2 regions of the Acidipropionibacterium virtanenii genome follow, and region 2 is predicted to be linked to the other one. Evidence: riboswitches for the same ligand, from Rfam matches in the RefSeq annotation. Region 2 holds a riboswitch; the other holds the start of a gene.
The links. Region 2 has a riboswitch for cobalamin ahead of JS278_RS00225 (FecCD family ABC transporter permease). Riboswitches for the same ligand answer to the same signal wherever they lie in the genome.
Positions count from the first base shown of each region.

Region 1: it holds a riboswitch for cobalamin, as region 2 does, so the genes downstream of both, mutA (methylmalonyl-CoA mutase small subunit) here and JS278_RS00225 (FecCD family ABC transporter permease) in region 2, are expected to answer to the same signal.

Region 1 covers NZ_CP025198.1:2,395,650-2,403,164, forward strand. Annotated here, with positions in the region: gene meaB (methylmalonyl Co-A mutase-associated GTPase MeaB) at 1-1,011, opposite strand, end outside; gene scpA (methylmalonyl-CoA mutase) at 1,136-3,322, opposite strand; gene mutA (methylmalonyl-CoA mutase small subunit) at 3,319-5,226, opposite strand; cobalamin riboswitch at 5,308-5,572, opposite strand; gene JS278_RS11070 (alpha/beta fold hydrolase) at 5,647-6,612, opposite strand; gene JS278_RS11075 (nucleotide sugar dehydrogenase) at 6,758-7,515, shown strand, end outside.
Region 2 covers NZ_CP025198.1:49,657-57,171, reverse strand. Annotated here, with positions in the region: gene JS278_RS00250 (aminotransferase class I/II-fold pyridoxal phosphate-dependent enzyme) at 1-573, shown strand, start outside; gene JS278_RS00245 (heavy metal translocating P-type ATPase) at 722-2,620, shown strand; gene JS278_RS00240 (sensor histidine kinase) at 2,745-3,011, shown strand; gene JS278_RS00235 (response regulator) at 3,008-3,490, shown strand; gene rpmG (50S ribosomal protein L33) at 3,474-3,644, opposite strand; cobalamin riboswitch at 3,829-3,993, shown strand; gene JS278_RS00225 (FecCD family ABC transporter permease) at 4,024-5,079, shown strand; gene JS278_RS00220 (ABC transporter ATP-binding protein) at 5,102-5,875, shown strand; gene JS278_RS00215 (ABC transporter substrate-binding protein) at 6,001-7,008, shown strand; gene JS278_RS00210 (class I SAM-dependent methyltransferase) at 7,028-7,515, shown strand, end outside.

The DNA.
Region 1 (7,515 bases), 1.1 Mb from region 2:
CTCGCCGCGGGCCCACGGCAGTTCGGGAACCCGCTCGGCGAAGATCTGCAGGATCTTCGAGGCGCCGTCCAGCGCATTGGTGGCCTCGGTGCCCAGCCCCGCCTCGATCCTCTCGGCGGCCTGCTGGACGCGAGCATCGGTCTTCAGCGACTCCAGCACCTCGTTCTCCACCATGTTCCACAGCCACTCTCGCTGCTGGGAGACCCGGCGGCGCACCAGCGAGCCGTCCTTCTCCAGGTAGGCGCGGTGGTCCAGGACGGCCTTCCAGACGTCGTCGAGCCCCGTACCGGTGTAGGCCGAGCAGGTGAGCACCGGCACCCGGCGCTTCTCGGAGTCCGAGGAGACCAGCTTCATCGCGATGGACAGGTCGCGGGCGGCGACCCGCGCGTTGCCGGCATTGTCCCCGTCGGCCTTGTTGACCGCCACGACGTCGGCGATCTCCAGGATGCCCTTCTTGATCCCCTGCAGCTGGTCGCCGGTACCGGTGACCGAAAGCATCAGGAAGGTGTCGACCATCCCCGCCACGGCCACCTCCGACTGCCCCACGCCGACGGTCTCGATGATGATGACACCGTATCCGGCGGCCTCCATGATGATCATGGCCTCGCGGGTGGCCCGGGCCACCCCGCCCAGGTGACCGCCCGACGGGGAGGGGCGCACGAAGGCCTCCTCTCGGTTGGCCAGATCGCCCATCCGGGTGCGGTCTCCCAGGATGGAACCGCCGGTGCGCGAGGACGACGGGTCGACCGCCAGCACCGCGATCTTGTAGTGGTACTCGTCGATCAGCTTGGAGCCCATCGCATTGATGAAGGTCGATTTCCCGGCCCCCGGCACCCCGGAGATCCCGACCCGGATGGCGTTGCCGGTGTGCGGGGCCAGCCGGCGCAGCAGATCACGGGCCAGTTCCCGGTGAGCCGGCTTGCTGGACTCCACCAGGGTCAGCGCCCGGGCGATGTGCATCCGGCTTCCGGCCAGAACGTTCTCAACGAGCTCGGGGACGTCGATCTTCATTGCTGTGCATGCCTCCTGGGTGTGGGACTCCACCGTATCGCCCCGGACACGGCCGACGGCCGGCCCCGGGAAATCCCCGGGGCCGGCCGCCTTCTGCACTACCGGTTGAGTGCCGTGGACCGGATCAGTCCTCGACGTGCTCGAGCAGCTTGGTCATCAGATCGACAGCGGCCTCCGGAATGTTGGTGCCGGGCGGGTAGATCGCCACGGCGCCGTCATCGCGCAGCTCCTGGAAATCGCCGGTCGGGATGACGCCGCCGACGACGATCATGATGTCGGAGCGACCCAGCTTCTCCAGCTCCTTGCGCAGCTCGGGCACCAGGGTGAGGTGGCCGGCCGCCAGCGAGGAGACGCCGACGACGTGGACGTCACCCTCGACCGCCTGCCGAGCGGTCTCCTCAGGGGTCTGGAACAGCGGACCGACGTCGACGTCCATGCCGAGGTCGGCGTAGGCCGTCGCGACGACCTTCTGACCGCGGTCGTGGCCGTCCTGACCCATCTTGGCGATGAGAATGCGGGGACGACGCCCCTCCTTCTCCTCGAACTCCTTGACCATCCCCTGGACCTTCTCGGTGGCCTCCGAGGATCCTGCCGCCTTGCTGTACACACCGGAGATTGTATGGATCTGGGCGGTGTAGCGCCCGAAAACCTTCTCCATCGCGTCGCTCATCTCGCCGAGGGTGGCTCCGGCGCGCCCGGCGTCGATGCACATCTTCAGCAGGTTGCGGTCGGGATCGCTCGGGTCCGGGTTGCCCGCGGCCCAGGTGAGGTTCTCCAGGGCCTTCTGGGTGGCGGCGTTGTCGCGCTCGCCGCGCAGCGCCTCCAGCTTGGCCTTCTGCTCGGCCAGCACCTGGGAGTTGTCGACCTTGCGGACCTCGAGGGGCTCGTCCTCGTCGAGCTGGTACTTGTTGACGCCGATGAGGGCCTGACGGCCGGAGTCCAGACGGGCCTGGGTACGGGCCGCGGCCTCCTCGATGCGCATCTTGGGGATGCCCTTCTCGATGGCCTTGGCCATGCCTCCGGCGGCCTCCACCTCCTGGATGTGGGCCCATGCCTTGCGGGCCAGCTCCAGGGTGAGCTTCTCGACGTAGGCCGAACCGCTCCACGGGTCGATGACACGGGTGGTGCCCGACTCCTGCTGCAGGAACTGCTGGGTGGACCGGGCGATGCGGGCCGAGAAGTCGGTCGGCAGGGCGATGGCCTCGTCCAGCGAGTTGGTGTGCAGCGACTGGGTGTGGCCCTGGGTGGCGGCCATCGCCTCCACGCAGGTGCGCACCACGTTGTTGTAGACGTCCTGGGCGGTCAGCGACCAGCCGGAGGTCTGCGAGTGCGTCCGCAGGCTCATCGACTTCGGGTTCTTCGGCCCGAACTGGTGCACCAGCTTGGCCCACAGCATGCGGGCCGCGCGCATCTTGGCGACCTCCATGAAGAAGTTCGTCCCGATGGCCCAGAAGAAGGACAGTCGCGGAGCGAACTGGTCGACCTTCAGCCCGACGTTCTCGCCGGCGCGGATGTAGTCGACGCCGTCGGCCAGCGTGTAGGCCATCTCGATGTCGGCGGTGGCCCCGGCCTCCTGCATGTGATAGCCGGAGATCGAGATGGAGTTCCACTTCGGCATGTTCGCGCTGGTGTAGGCGAAGATGTCGGCGATGATCCGCATCGAGGGCTGCGGCGGGTAGATGTAGGTGTTACGAACCATGAACTCCTTGAGGATGTCGTTCTGGATCGTCCCGGCGAGCTGCTCGGGCCTGACGCCCTGCTCCTCGGCGGTCACCACGTAGAGGGCCAGGATCGGCAGCACGGCGCCGTTCATGGTCATCGACACGCTCATCTGGTCCAGCGGGATGCCCGCGAACAGCTCGCGCATGTCCTTGATGGAGTCCACGGCCACGCCGGCCATGCCGACGTCGCCCCCGACGCGCGGATTGTCAGAGTCGTAGCCGCGGTGGGTCGGCAGGTCGAAGGCCACCGACAGACCCTTCTGGCCGGCGGCCAGGTTGGCGCGGTAGAAGGCGTTCGACTCCTTGGCCGTGGAGAATCCGGCGTACTGGCGGATCGTCCAGGGGCGGAAGGCGTACATGGTGGCGTACGGGCCGTGCACGAACGGCGGGATACCCGCGTAGGTGTCCAGCCAGTCCATGTCCTGGTAGACGTCCTCGCTGTACAGGTGACCGACCGGAATCTGCTCCGGGGTCATCCACGGCTCCTGCTCGCCGGCCTGGGCGGCCAGCGCGGCGAAGCGCTCCTGGGCATCGGCGGGCGCCTGCTCGTCTCCCAGGTTGATCGAATCGAAACGGGGCAAGGTGCTCACTTGGCAACTCCCAACGTGTCCAGAGTGTCGGAGAGGGTCGCGACGACGTCCATCCCCATGGCGACACGACCGTCGAAGACCTTCTCGGCCTCGGCGGCTTCATCACCGAATTCCTTGTAGGCGCCTGACAGGTAGACCTTCTTGGCGCCGGCCTCCTTGAGAGCCCTGGCGACCTCGAGGCCCTGCTCGGCGTAGACCTTCTTGTTCGAGCAGAGGTCGACGACCGTGGTCCCGGAGGCCTCGAAGGCGGCGACGATCTCGTCGACGGACCCGCCCTCGACCTCGGGGGTCTCGATGCCGGCGATATGCCACATGGGAGCCGAGAAGCCTTCACGGGCACCGAAATCGCGCCGGGTGCCCAGACAGACCAGGAACACCTTCGGCTTGTCGGCGGCCTTGGCGGAGCGATCGACGAGGCCCTCGAAGACCTCGGAGTCGCGGTGCCAGGCCAGTCCCTTGCGCTCGGGGGCGGGCGGGAAGGGTTTGGCCTCCAGCGTCCGCGCCCCGATCATCGGGAACTCGGAGACTGAGGTGATGGGCTGCTTGCGGGTCGCCAGGCGCTTGGCGCGCTCGGTGTTGAGGGTCGCCAGCTCCTCGGCGACCTTCCCGTCGGCCAGGACCTTCGCGAATCCACCGGCGGCCTCGATCTCCTGGAACTTGCTCCAGGCGGCGTCGGCGAGGGTCTTGGTGAGCGACTCGACGTAGAAGGAGCCGCCGGCCGGGTCGTTGGCCCGTCCGATGTTGCACTCCTCGGCCAGCACGATGCCGGTGTTGCGGGCGATCCTGCGGGTGAACTGGTTCTTCGGCAGCCCGATGGCCGCGTCGAAGGGCAGCGTGGTGATGGCCTCGGCGCCGCCGACGGCCGCGCTGAAGGTCGAGATGGTGCCGCGCAGGATGTTGACGTAGGGGTCGTCTCGGGTCAGCTCGCGCCGGCTGGTGACCGCCTGCTGGCGGGCGCCGCGCCTGTCCTCGGGCACCTCGAAGACCTCGCCGATCCGGTTCCACACGGTCCGCAGGGCGCGCAGCCGAGCGATGGTGAGGAACTGGTCGTGGGTGGCGGTGACCCGGAAGTTGATGGCGTCGAAGGCCTCCTCGGCGGAGACCCCCTGCTCGACCAGGGCGCGCACGTACTCGACCGCGGTGGCGATCGACCAGGCCAGCTCGGCGACGTCCCCGGCACCGGCGTTGTGATAGATCGTGCCGTCGGCCACGAAGGCCCGCGCGTTCTTGTACTTCCTGATCTTCTCGATCCAGCCGGCCAGACCGGAGAGGTCGGCGTCGCCGCCGTTCAGGGCCGCGAGCCCGATCGGGTCGATGCCCAGGTTGAAGGACAGCTCCTCGGGTTTCAGGTCGGAGGAGGCGTAGACATCGAGGAGGGCATTGGCGGCGGCCTCCTGGTCGTCGCGGCTGGAGACCTCGACCTTGGCCAGGTTCAGCAGCACGTCCTTGAGGTCGCCGGCGATGTCGGCGGGCCTGATCGCGTCGGCTCCGACGCGCAGCCAGATCGAGGTGACGCCGCGCTCCAGGTCGGCGACGATGGCCTTCCGGGTGACGTCGGTGTCGGGATCCTCGTGGAGGGCCCGCACGTCCCATGCGTCGGCCGCACCGGTCCTGATGGTGGTGCCGCGGGTGAAGGGGGCCACGCCGGGTGCGCCGAGCTTCTCGGGAGCGTCGTCCCGGGTGTACATGGGCTCGAACCGGACGCCGTCGACGGTGGTCGGCTCCATGCGCTTGAGGGACTGCTCGAAGGTGAGCTGCTTGCCCTCGGGACGCCCCCGGTTGAAGACCTTGGCCACCTCCTTCTCCCACTGCTCATGCGTGGGGGCCGGGAAGACACCGGCCAGGGTGAGCGCCTCGGGAGCTTCGGCCACTGCCGATTCCTCGAGGTTTTCGGGATCAGTCATACTCTGCAGACTCCTGCTCCGCTGTGGATGGATATGTGCCGAAGGCCTCCCCTCGAGGCCCAGGCACCGCATCGCACGCGGCGGTGCGAAGACGCGTCGGCAGGTATTCGGACTCATGGGCGTCCCACCCACCGGGGTCTCCGGTAGGCAGGTCCTACGTCACCGCTTCCCGGGCCTGGACCCAGTGCTGTGATCTCCGTCGGCGTCCCGGACGGGCCGTGACACCGGCGGCGATGGTGATGTCGTTCCCATTCACCGCTGCGGGGCAGCGCCGGATTCTCACCGGCTTCCCTCTTGCGGTCGGAGCTGCGGGTGCAACTCCGACACCAACGAGCCCATCCTAACGGCAGCCATTCCGGCCGGTGAGGCCGGGGCCGACATGATCATCCGAGTGCACAACCGTGCACGGACCCGGGCCCGTCAGCTCGCACCGGCGCCCGCATCGGTGGCCCGGGCGCCCTGTACCGCGCTCTGCACCGCGCTGTCGATCCAGGCGATGATCTCGGACTCGACCTGACGCCGGTTCACCTCGTGGAGGATCTCGTGGCGGGCACCCGGATAGAGGACCAGATCGACGCTGCGGACGCCGTTGGCACGCATCCTGCGGGCGACCTGGCGGACCCCTCGCCCTGCTCCTCCCACCGGATCGGCGGCGCCTGAGAAGATGCCGACCGGCAGACGCGGCGGGATGGCCCGCATCACCTCGACGCTGTTGGCGACCCTCATCACCCGCAGCAGCTCTCGGTAGAAGCCGGTGCTGCACACATACCCGCACAGCGGGTCGGCGACGTAGTCGTCAACGGCCCGGGTGTCGCGCGAGAGCCAGTCGAATTCGGTGCGGGCCGGCATGAAGGCGGCGTTGAAGGGCCCGAACGCCAGCCTGTTCATCAGAGCACTGGGGTGGTCCTCCCCCAGCAATACCGTCTCGACGTCGGCGACCGCGGCTCCCGCCCCGCCCACCGGTCCCAGTGAACCACCGGTGCCCAGCAGCACCAGGGCCGCCATCTCGCGACCGCGCCGCGCGGCCATGGTCCGGGCCAGGAACGACCCCATCGAATGTCCCACGAGCACCCAGGGGACACCTGGCAGCTCGCCTCGCACATGGTCGTAGGCCGTCGACATGTCGTCGAGCAGCTGGTGGTAGCCACGGTCCGGCAGCTGCCCGAGCCTCCCTTCGGCGGCCGCCCTGGGGCCCTGGCCGCGGTGCTCAGCGGCGATGACGAACCATCCGTGCTCGACCAGCGCTCCCGCGAACCCGTCATAGCGGGCCGCGTACTCGCACATCCCGGGCACGATCTGGACGATTCCCCTCGGGGCGCCCGCCGGCTCCCAGACGAGCACATCCAGATCGGCGCCGTCCTCGGCGACCAGGGTGATGCAGTCCATCGACACTCCTTCTCGCGTCCCCGCGGCCAGTCTAGAGACCGAACCGTAGACTGACCGGCGTCCCCGCGCGGGTTCGCGCCGGGGCGGGCGTCGACAGAGGGGATTGTCCATGAGGATCACCGTGGTGGGTCTGGGGTATGTCGGCATGGCGATGGCCACGCTGTTGGCCCAGGACCACGAGGTGGTGGCCCTCGACGTCGACGCCGAGCGGGTCGGGCTGGTCAACGATCACCGCACCACCGTGGTCGACCCCCTCATCCAGGAGTACCTGACCGGCCACGACCTGGCCCTGACGGCGGTCACCGACCCCGCCGAGGCGATGCGCGGCGCCGACCACGTGGTGATCGCCACCCCCACCAACTACGACCCCGACCAGAACTACTTCGACACCTCCTCGGTCACCACCGTGATCGACCAGGTGCTCGCCTGGGCACCCGATGCCCTGGTGGTCATCAAATCCACCGTGCCGGTCGGATTCACCGACTCGGTGCGCCAGGCCCACCCCGGCCTGGAGGTCGTCTTCTCCCCCGAGTTCCTGCGCGAGGGACGCGCCCTGGCCGACAACCTCCACCCCTCCCGCATCGTGGTGGGAGGCCGGGGCCCCCGCGCCCGCGCCTTCGCCGACCTGCTGGTGGCCGGGGCCCTGGACGATGACGTGGAGGTGCTGCTGACCGGATCCACCGAGGCCGAGGCCATCAAACTGTTCGCCAACACCTATCTGGCGATGCGGGTCTCCTTCTTCAACGAGTTGGACACCTACTCGGCCCGCCGGGGCCTGGACACCCGCCAGATCATCGACGGGGTGTGTCTGGATCCGAGGATCGGGACCCACTACAACAATCCGTCCTTCGGCTACGGCGGCTACTGCCTGCCCAAGGACACCCGTCAGCTGCTGGCCAACTA
Region 2 (7,515 bases):
AAGCACCTGATCTACGGCGGCGAGGAGTTCTTCAACATCGCCCGGCTTCCCGGCATGCGGGAGCGCACCTTCCGCGTGGACTCGGTGTCGAAGACCTACGCCATGACGGGCTGGCGGATCGGCTACATCCTGGGACCCGCCGGGGTCATCCGGTACATGCCCGCCATGCAGGAGCTCATGCTCAGCTGCGTCAACGCCCAGGTTGCCGCGACCGTGGCCCTGGACGGCGACCAGTCCGGCATCGACGTCATGCGCGCCAGCTACGTCGCCCGCCGTGATCTCATGGTCGGCCTCATCGACGGCATCGACGGACTGAGCTGCCGCACCCCCGAGGGCGCCTTCTACATCTTCATGAACATCGAGGCCACCGGGCTGAGCTCCCACGAGTTCGCGATGCGCCTTCTCGCCGAGCAGCGGGTGGCGGTCGCTCCGGGAGTGGCCTTCGGGAGCCTCGGGGAGGGCCACGTGCGGCTGTCCTACGCCACCGGCGAAGCCACGATCGTCGAGGGGATGCGCCGGATCGCCTCCTTCGTCGGATCGCTCAACGATCAGCCGCGGGAGCTGGTCGGCTGACGGGCCTGCGCGCACGTTGGTCGTCTAAGGCGTGTAGGAAGTTGGCGATCAGACGAACCACCTTCCTACACACCTTCGCTGGCGGCCCGGGAGCCCGGCAGCGGGACCGGCTTCAGAGCCCACCACGCGTCCGGGTACGGTTCGGCGCATGACGATCCCCTCCCCCGGCGCCTCGGACGAGCACGACGCCGGCGAGGATGAGGGCCCCTGGTGGCGTGATCGGGAGGTCCTCCTGTCACTCGCCTCAACGGCGCTCTTCCTCATCGGGCTGGTCTGTCAGCTCACCGGAGCCCGGACCCCGGCGCTCGTCGCCTTCTGGGCCGGCCTCATCGCGGGAGCATCCACCTTCGTCCCGGGAGCCCTGAAGGCCCTGATCACCCGCCGGAAGCTCGGCATCGGGCTGCTCATGACGATCAGTGCCGTCGGTGCAGTCCTGCTCGGACAGGTGGAGGAGGCCGCCGCTCTGGCCTTCCTGTACTCGATCTCCGAGGCCCTCGAGGACAGGGCCATGGACCGTGCCCGCTCCGGTCTCAGCTCCCTGATGCGCCTGGTCCCCGAGACGGCGCTCGTCCAACGCCGCGACGGACCGGTGGAGATTCCGGTCGAGGACCTTCAGCCCGGCGACATCCTCGTGGTGCGGGCCGGCGACCGGATTGCCACCGACGGCGTCATTGCCACCGGACGCACCAGCCTGGATGTCTCGGCGATCACCGGGGAGTCCATCCCCGTCGCTGTCGGCCCGGGCGACGACGCCCCCGCGGGCGCCGTCAACGCCTCCGGGGTCATCGAGGTGCGCGCCACCGCGCCGGGCACCGACAACTCGTTGACCACGATCGTCTCCCTGGTGGAGCAGGCTCAGGCCGACAAGGGGCGTTGCGCCCGCCTGGCCGACCGGATCGCGAAACCCCTTGTCCCCGGGGTGCTCATCCTGGCGGTGGTGGTCGGCGCCCTCGGATCGATCTTCGGCGACTCCGGTGTGTGGATCACCCGCTCCCTGGTGGTGCTGGTGGCGGCCTCACCCTGCGCGCTGGCGATCGCGGTGCCGGTGACCGTCGTCTCGGCCATCGGGGCCGCCAGCCGGTTCGGCGTCGTCATCACCTCAGGGGCGGCCTTCGAACGCTTCGGCGGGATCAGACATGTCGCACTCGACAAGACCGGGACGCTGACCCACAACCGTCCCGAGGTGGTCGACGTCGTCACCGCCGACGGGTTCTCGACCGACCAGGTCCTGGCCTGGGCCGGGGCACTGGAGCGCACCAGCAGCCATCCGCTGGCCGCCGCGATCACCCGGACCGCGGACGCGCACACCAGGCCCGTGACCGCGCGAGGAGTCGTCGAGACCCCCGGCTGCGGCGTCTCCGGACAGATCGAGAAGGCCACCGTCATGGTGGGCAGCCCACGATGGCACGACGCCGGCGGGCTGGCAGTCGACATCGCCCTCATGGAGTCCAAGGGCATCACGTCGGTGGTCGTGTGGCGGGACTCCTCGGCGGTCGGCGCCATCGGCGTGCGCGATGAGCTGCGGACCGGGGCCGCCGAGGCCGTCTCCGCGCTGAAGACCGCCGGCATCGGCGTCACCATGCTCACCGGGGACAATCCCCGTGCGGCACGGGTGCTGGCCGGCCAGGCCGGGATCTCGGACGTGCGCGCAGGTCTGCGCCCCGAGGAGAAGTCCGAGGCGGTGACCGAACTGTGCTCGGCCGCCCCGACCGCCATGATCGGCGACGGAATCAACGACGCCCCCGCCCTGGCAGCCGCCGATGTGGGAATCGCGATGGGTATCGGGGGCTCCGACGCGGCGATCGAGTCGGCCGACATCGCCTTCACCGGCCAGGACCTGAGGCTCCTGCCCAGGGCATTCGCCCACGCCCGCCGAGCCAGGCGGATCATGAATCAGAACCTGGTACTGGCGATCCTCATCATCGCCGCACTGCTGCCACTGGCCGTCACCGGCGTCCTCGGACTGGCCCAGGTGGTGCTGATCCACGAGGGGGCCGAGGTGCTGGTGATCCTCAACGGGATGAGGGCGGCTCGGACGCGGGCCTGAAGCCTCATCATGGGCGCGTGATCGGCACGACGACCGGACGAGTTTCCCGCTCAACGCCCGGTTTCGGCGGCAGGTTCAGGGGTTCAGTGCAACACCCGGGAGTGAGAGGAGTTGTGATGAGTCGTTGGCCAACGTCCGCAAGCACGCCCGGGCGTCCAGCGTCCGCGTCGAGCTGAGTGCCGCTGACGGCATCATCCTCGTCGTCACCGACGACGGCGTCGGCTTCCCCCACGATGTGGAGTCCGCGACGGCCCGCGGTTACGGACTGTCGGGGATGGCCAGTCGGCTCGCCCTGGCCGACGGCGGCCTCAGTATCACCACGGGAGCATGGGGAACACAGGTCCATATCCGCCTACGGGAGGCACCCGCTACGCAGGAAGAACCATCATGAGCACGACTTCGACTCGGGTGCTGGTCGTCGACGACCACCCCATCGTCCGAGAGGGGATCGTCGCGATCCTCGCCTCCGCCGTCGACCTCGAGGTGGTGGGTCAGGCGGCGAACGGGGCCGAGGCCATCGCGCTGCTGGAGCGGCTAGTGCCCGATGTCGTGCTCATGGACCTGCGCATGCCCGTGATGAACGGGGTGGATGCGACCGCCCGGATTCACGCTGAACATCCGGAGATCAAGGTCGTCGTGCTGACAACCTATGAGAGCGACGAGGAGATCCTCTCGGCAGTCGAGTCCGGGGCGACCGGGTATCTCCTCAAGGCCGCCCCGGCCTCTGAGCTGATCGCCGGAGTGAGAGCCGCCGCCCGGGGCCAGGTCGCTCTGGCGCCGTCGGTGGCACGGGTGCTCGTCGCCCAGATGAGCACGCCGGACTTCCCGGTACGGGGCTCGACGGCCAACCGCCTCAGCGGGTTTCCCTGAACTCCACGCGACGACCGGCCACGGGGTCGAACTTCCGCATCGTCAGTCGATCCGGGGTGTTGCGGCGGTTCTTGCGGGTCACGTAGGTGTATCCGGTCCCCGCGGTCGACCTCAGCTTGACGATCGGCCTCAGTTCCGCGCTCTTCTTCGCCATCGGGCATCTCCTCTCTACGTGCGCACGGCACGAGATCCGATTCTGGGACGAGACCGGTGGTCCCACCCCCGATTCCCCTTTTGAGAACCGTTCTCATATAGTAAGTCGGGAAATGCACACCACAAACCGCCCGATGGCCACACCCGCACGCCCGACCCCGGCGTCCGCTCACAGCGAACGTCTGCTAACGTCTGTGATGCCTGGCGACAGGGAATCCGGTGAGACTCCGGAGCTGACGCGCAGCGGTGAGGTGGACAGCGGGCAACGCACCACTGGGGAGCGATCCCCGGGAAGGGTGCCCGGCTGGGTGAAACCGAGTCCGAAGACCTTCCAGGCACCCGTCCGCGGCCGCGCGAATCGGCCTGACCAAGGATCGCCCATGTCCGTTGTTGCACATCCGTCACCCGTCGTCGTGTCTAGGGCCCGCAGCAGGCGCCTCCGGCTGGCCCTGCTCATCGTCCTGCTGATCGCCACGCCCGTGGTCAGCATCGCGTTCGGGGCCGCATCGGTGCCCATGGACCAGGTGCTCGGGGTCCTGGCCGATCACCTGGGCCTGCGCCCGGCCATCACCTGGGACGCCATCACCGACGCCATCGTCTGGCAGAACCGGATGCCCCGGATCCTCGCCGGGATCGGCGTGGGGGCCGTCCTCGGGGTCTCCGGGGTGGCCCTGCAGGCCGTCGTCCGCAACCCCTTGGCCGAGCCCTACGTGCTGGGCGTCAGCGCCGGCGCCTCGACCGGGGCGGCCACCGCGATCATCGTGGTCGGCGTCTCCAGCACCCTCGGAGTCGCGGGCATGGCCTTTCTCGGCGCCCTGACGGCGACCTTCATGGTGCTGGGCGTCGGGGGACGCCGGCACGGCTCGGCGCTGACCCTGGTGCTGGCCGGGCTGGCGGTCGGCTTCATCTTCCAGGCCCTCACCAACCTCATCATCTTCTCCTCGGACTCCCCCGAGACGGCGCGGTCGGTGATGTTCTGGATGCTCGGCTCGCTGGCGAAGGTGAGCTGGGGCCAGTCCATCTGGATCCTCTGCGTGGCCATCGCCCTCATGACGATGCTGTGGTTGTGCGCCCCCTGGCTCGATGCCCTGGCCAGCGGCGACCGCACCTCCCTGTCGGTGGGCATCAACCCGGCCGCCATCCGCCTGGTGATCCTCATCCCGGTCTCGGCGGCGGTCGGCATCATCGTGGCCCTGGCCGGCGGGATCGGCTTCGTCGGCCTCATCATCCCCCACCTGATGCGCTCCTTCACCGGTTACGGCCACCGCCTGCTGGTCGTCGCGTCGGGGCTTGCCGGAGCGGTCTTCCTGGTGTGGGCGGACACCTTCTCGCGCACCGTCTTCAGCCCCTCCGAGCTGCCCATCGGGGTGATCACCGGGCTGCTCGGGGCTCCCTTCCTGCTGGCCCTGGTCAGCCGGATGAACCCGGCCCGATGACCACGACCGACAGGAGAAGACCATGATCGAAGCCCGTTCCCTCATCGTGCGCCGCGGCGACCGCGTCGTCCTGGACCATGTCGACCTGACCGCCTGCGACGGCCGCACCGTCGGGGTCGTGGGCCCCAATGGGGCCGGCAAGTCGACGCTGGTGCAGACGATGTACCGGGCGCTGAGCGCGGCCGGCGGCAAGGTGCTCGTCGACGGTGCCGACATCACCTCGATGTCGCGGCGGGCCATCGCCCGCTCGGTGGCCGTCGTCTCCCAGGAGCACGACGACGCCCTGCCGCTGACGGTGCGCGACGCCGTCGGCCTGGGGCGGCTCTCCCACCGGTCGCTGGCCGGCTACGGGGACCGCACCGACCGGGATCTGGTCGACGCCGCCCTGGCGAAGGTGGACATGACCGACCTGGCCGACCGGCTCGTCACCCGGCTGTCGGGGGGCGAGCGCCAGCGGGCGCTGATCGCCCGGGCCATCGTGCAGGACGCCGACCATCTCATCCTCGACGAACCGACGAACCACCTGGACATCAGCCACCAGTTCGACCTGCTCAGCCTCGTCGACCAGGTGCCGGCGACCACCATCGTCGTTCTGCACGACCTCAACCTGGCCGCCCGCTCCTGCCAGGAGCTCATCCTCCTGGATCGTGGCCGTCTGGTGGCCTCCGGCTCGAGCCGTGAGGTGCTCGATCCCGGCCTCATCTCAAGGGTGTACGGGGTCGACGTCCACCGCATCGACTACGCCGGGCGGACCCGGCTGTTCTTCGACCCGATATCCGGCGGCGTCGCCTCGTGACATCGCCGGCCACGGTTATTTCTCGGCGTCCAGATATCCCGCCTCCTCATATTCCAACTTCTCGCTGCGAAGATCGTTCAACCGGTACTCATATGTCCACGAAACACATACTGAGAGGAACTCACATGGCATCCACATTCATTCCCGCCAGAGGGCTGGCACTCCTCACCGCGGGAGTGCTCCTGCTGTCGGGGTGTGCCGGTTCATCGGTGGCCTCCGACCCCTCCCCGTCGTCCTCCGGTTCGGGGTCGGGATTCCCCGCGACCGTGATGAGCTGCTCCGAGAAGCTCACCTTCACAGAAGCACCCAGGAAGGTGATGATTCTCAACGACACGGATGCCTCCGTGCTGTCGATGCTCGACGTTCTGGACAAGGTGACCGCCCGCGCCGGAAATCTCGATCTGGAGGGCTACGACATCAACACCGCGACCAAGCTGCGGGCACTGCCCCAGCTCAAGAGCGTCACGGGTGCCACCGGTGGCGCGACGGTCTCCACCGAGACCATCCTGGACGCCCACGTGGACCTGGTGGTCGGCTACGACGGCGGCGTCGATCGCGCCGCCCTGCGCAAGGCCGGGGTCAAGCTCTACTCGCCGGACGCCTACTGCGACGACGAGGCTCCCACCGATCACGCCTCCTACGACCTGGTGACCAAGGAGGTCACCAAGGTCGGCACCATGTTCGGCATCCAGGCCAGGGCGAGGACGCTCAATGCCGCGCTCGACAAGCAGGCCGCCGACGTCAAGACCCGTGCCGCCGGGAAGGGGGCCACGGCCGCGGCCTTCTGGGTCGCGACCGACGGCGGTCAGGTCTCCGCCTACGGACGCTCGAGCATGGCCCAGGCGGCCTTCGACGCGAACGGCCTGGAGAACGTCTACCAGAGCACGGAGAAGAGAGTGTTCGACGTCAATATGGAGGACATTCTCAAGCGGGATCCGGAATGGATCGTCCTACTGAGCTCCGGAGGGAACTCCTCGACCATCACATCGACTTTCGAGAAGTTCAAGGGCGCCTCTCAGCTCAAGGCCGTCAAATCCGGGCACGTCGTGACGATGCCGTACTCCTACTCGGATCCGGCCACACCGCTGTCGGTGCAAGGCTCCGAGGAGCTCGCCAAGCTCATCACCCGATGATCCACCTCAGGAAAGAGAGATGTCAGTGTCTGTTCAGGAACGACTCCAGGACATGTGGTCCTCCGATTCGCAGGAGTACGACGAGATCGTCGAGAGACAACTGCGCAACCATCGCGAGGTGCGCCACTGGCGCCACGAGCTCGGCGCCCGGCTCGGCGACCGGCCTCTCGACGTCGTCGACGTGGGCTGCGGCCCGGGATTCTTCTCGGTCATGCTCGGCCGGCTCGGCCACCGCGTCACCTCGATCGACTCCTCGGAGGGAATGATCGGCGCGGCCCGCGGGAACCTCCGGTGGAACGGCGTCGACGCCGACGTCCGCCGGGGCGACGTCGTGGCCCTGGACGGGTTCGAGGCCGGATCGGTCGATGCGATCGTCTCCCGCGATGTCGTGTGGACCCTCCACGATCCGGCGGCGGCCTATCGGCGCTGGATGGAGGTGCTGCGGCCGGGCGGCGTCGTGCTGGTCTACGACGGGAACTACCGGCGCGACCGGACCGGGCTGAGGCA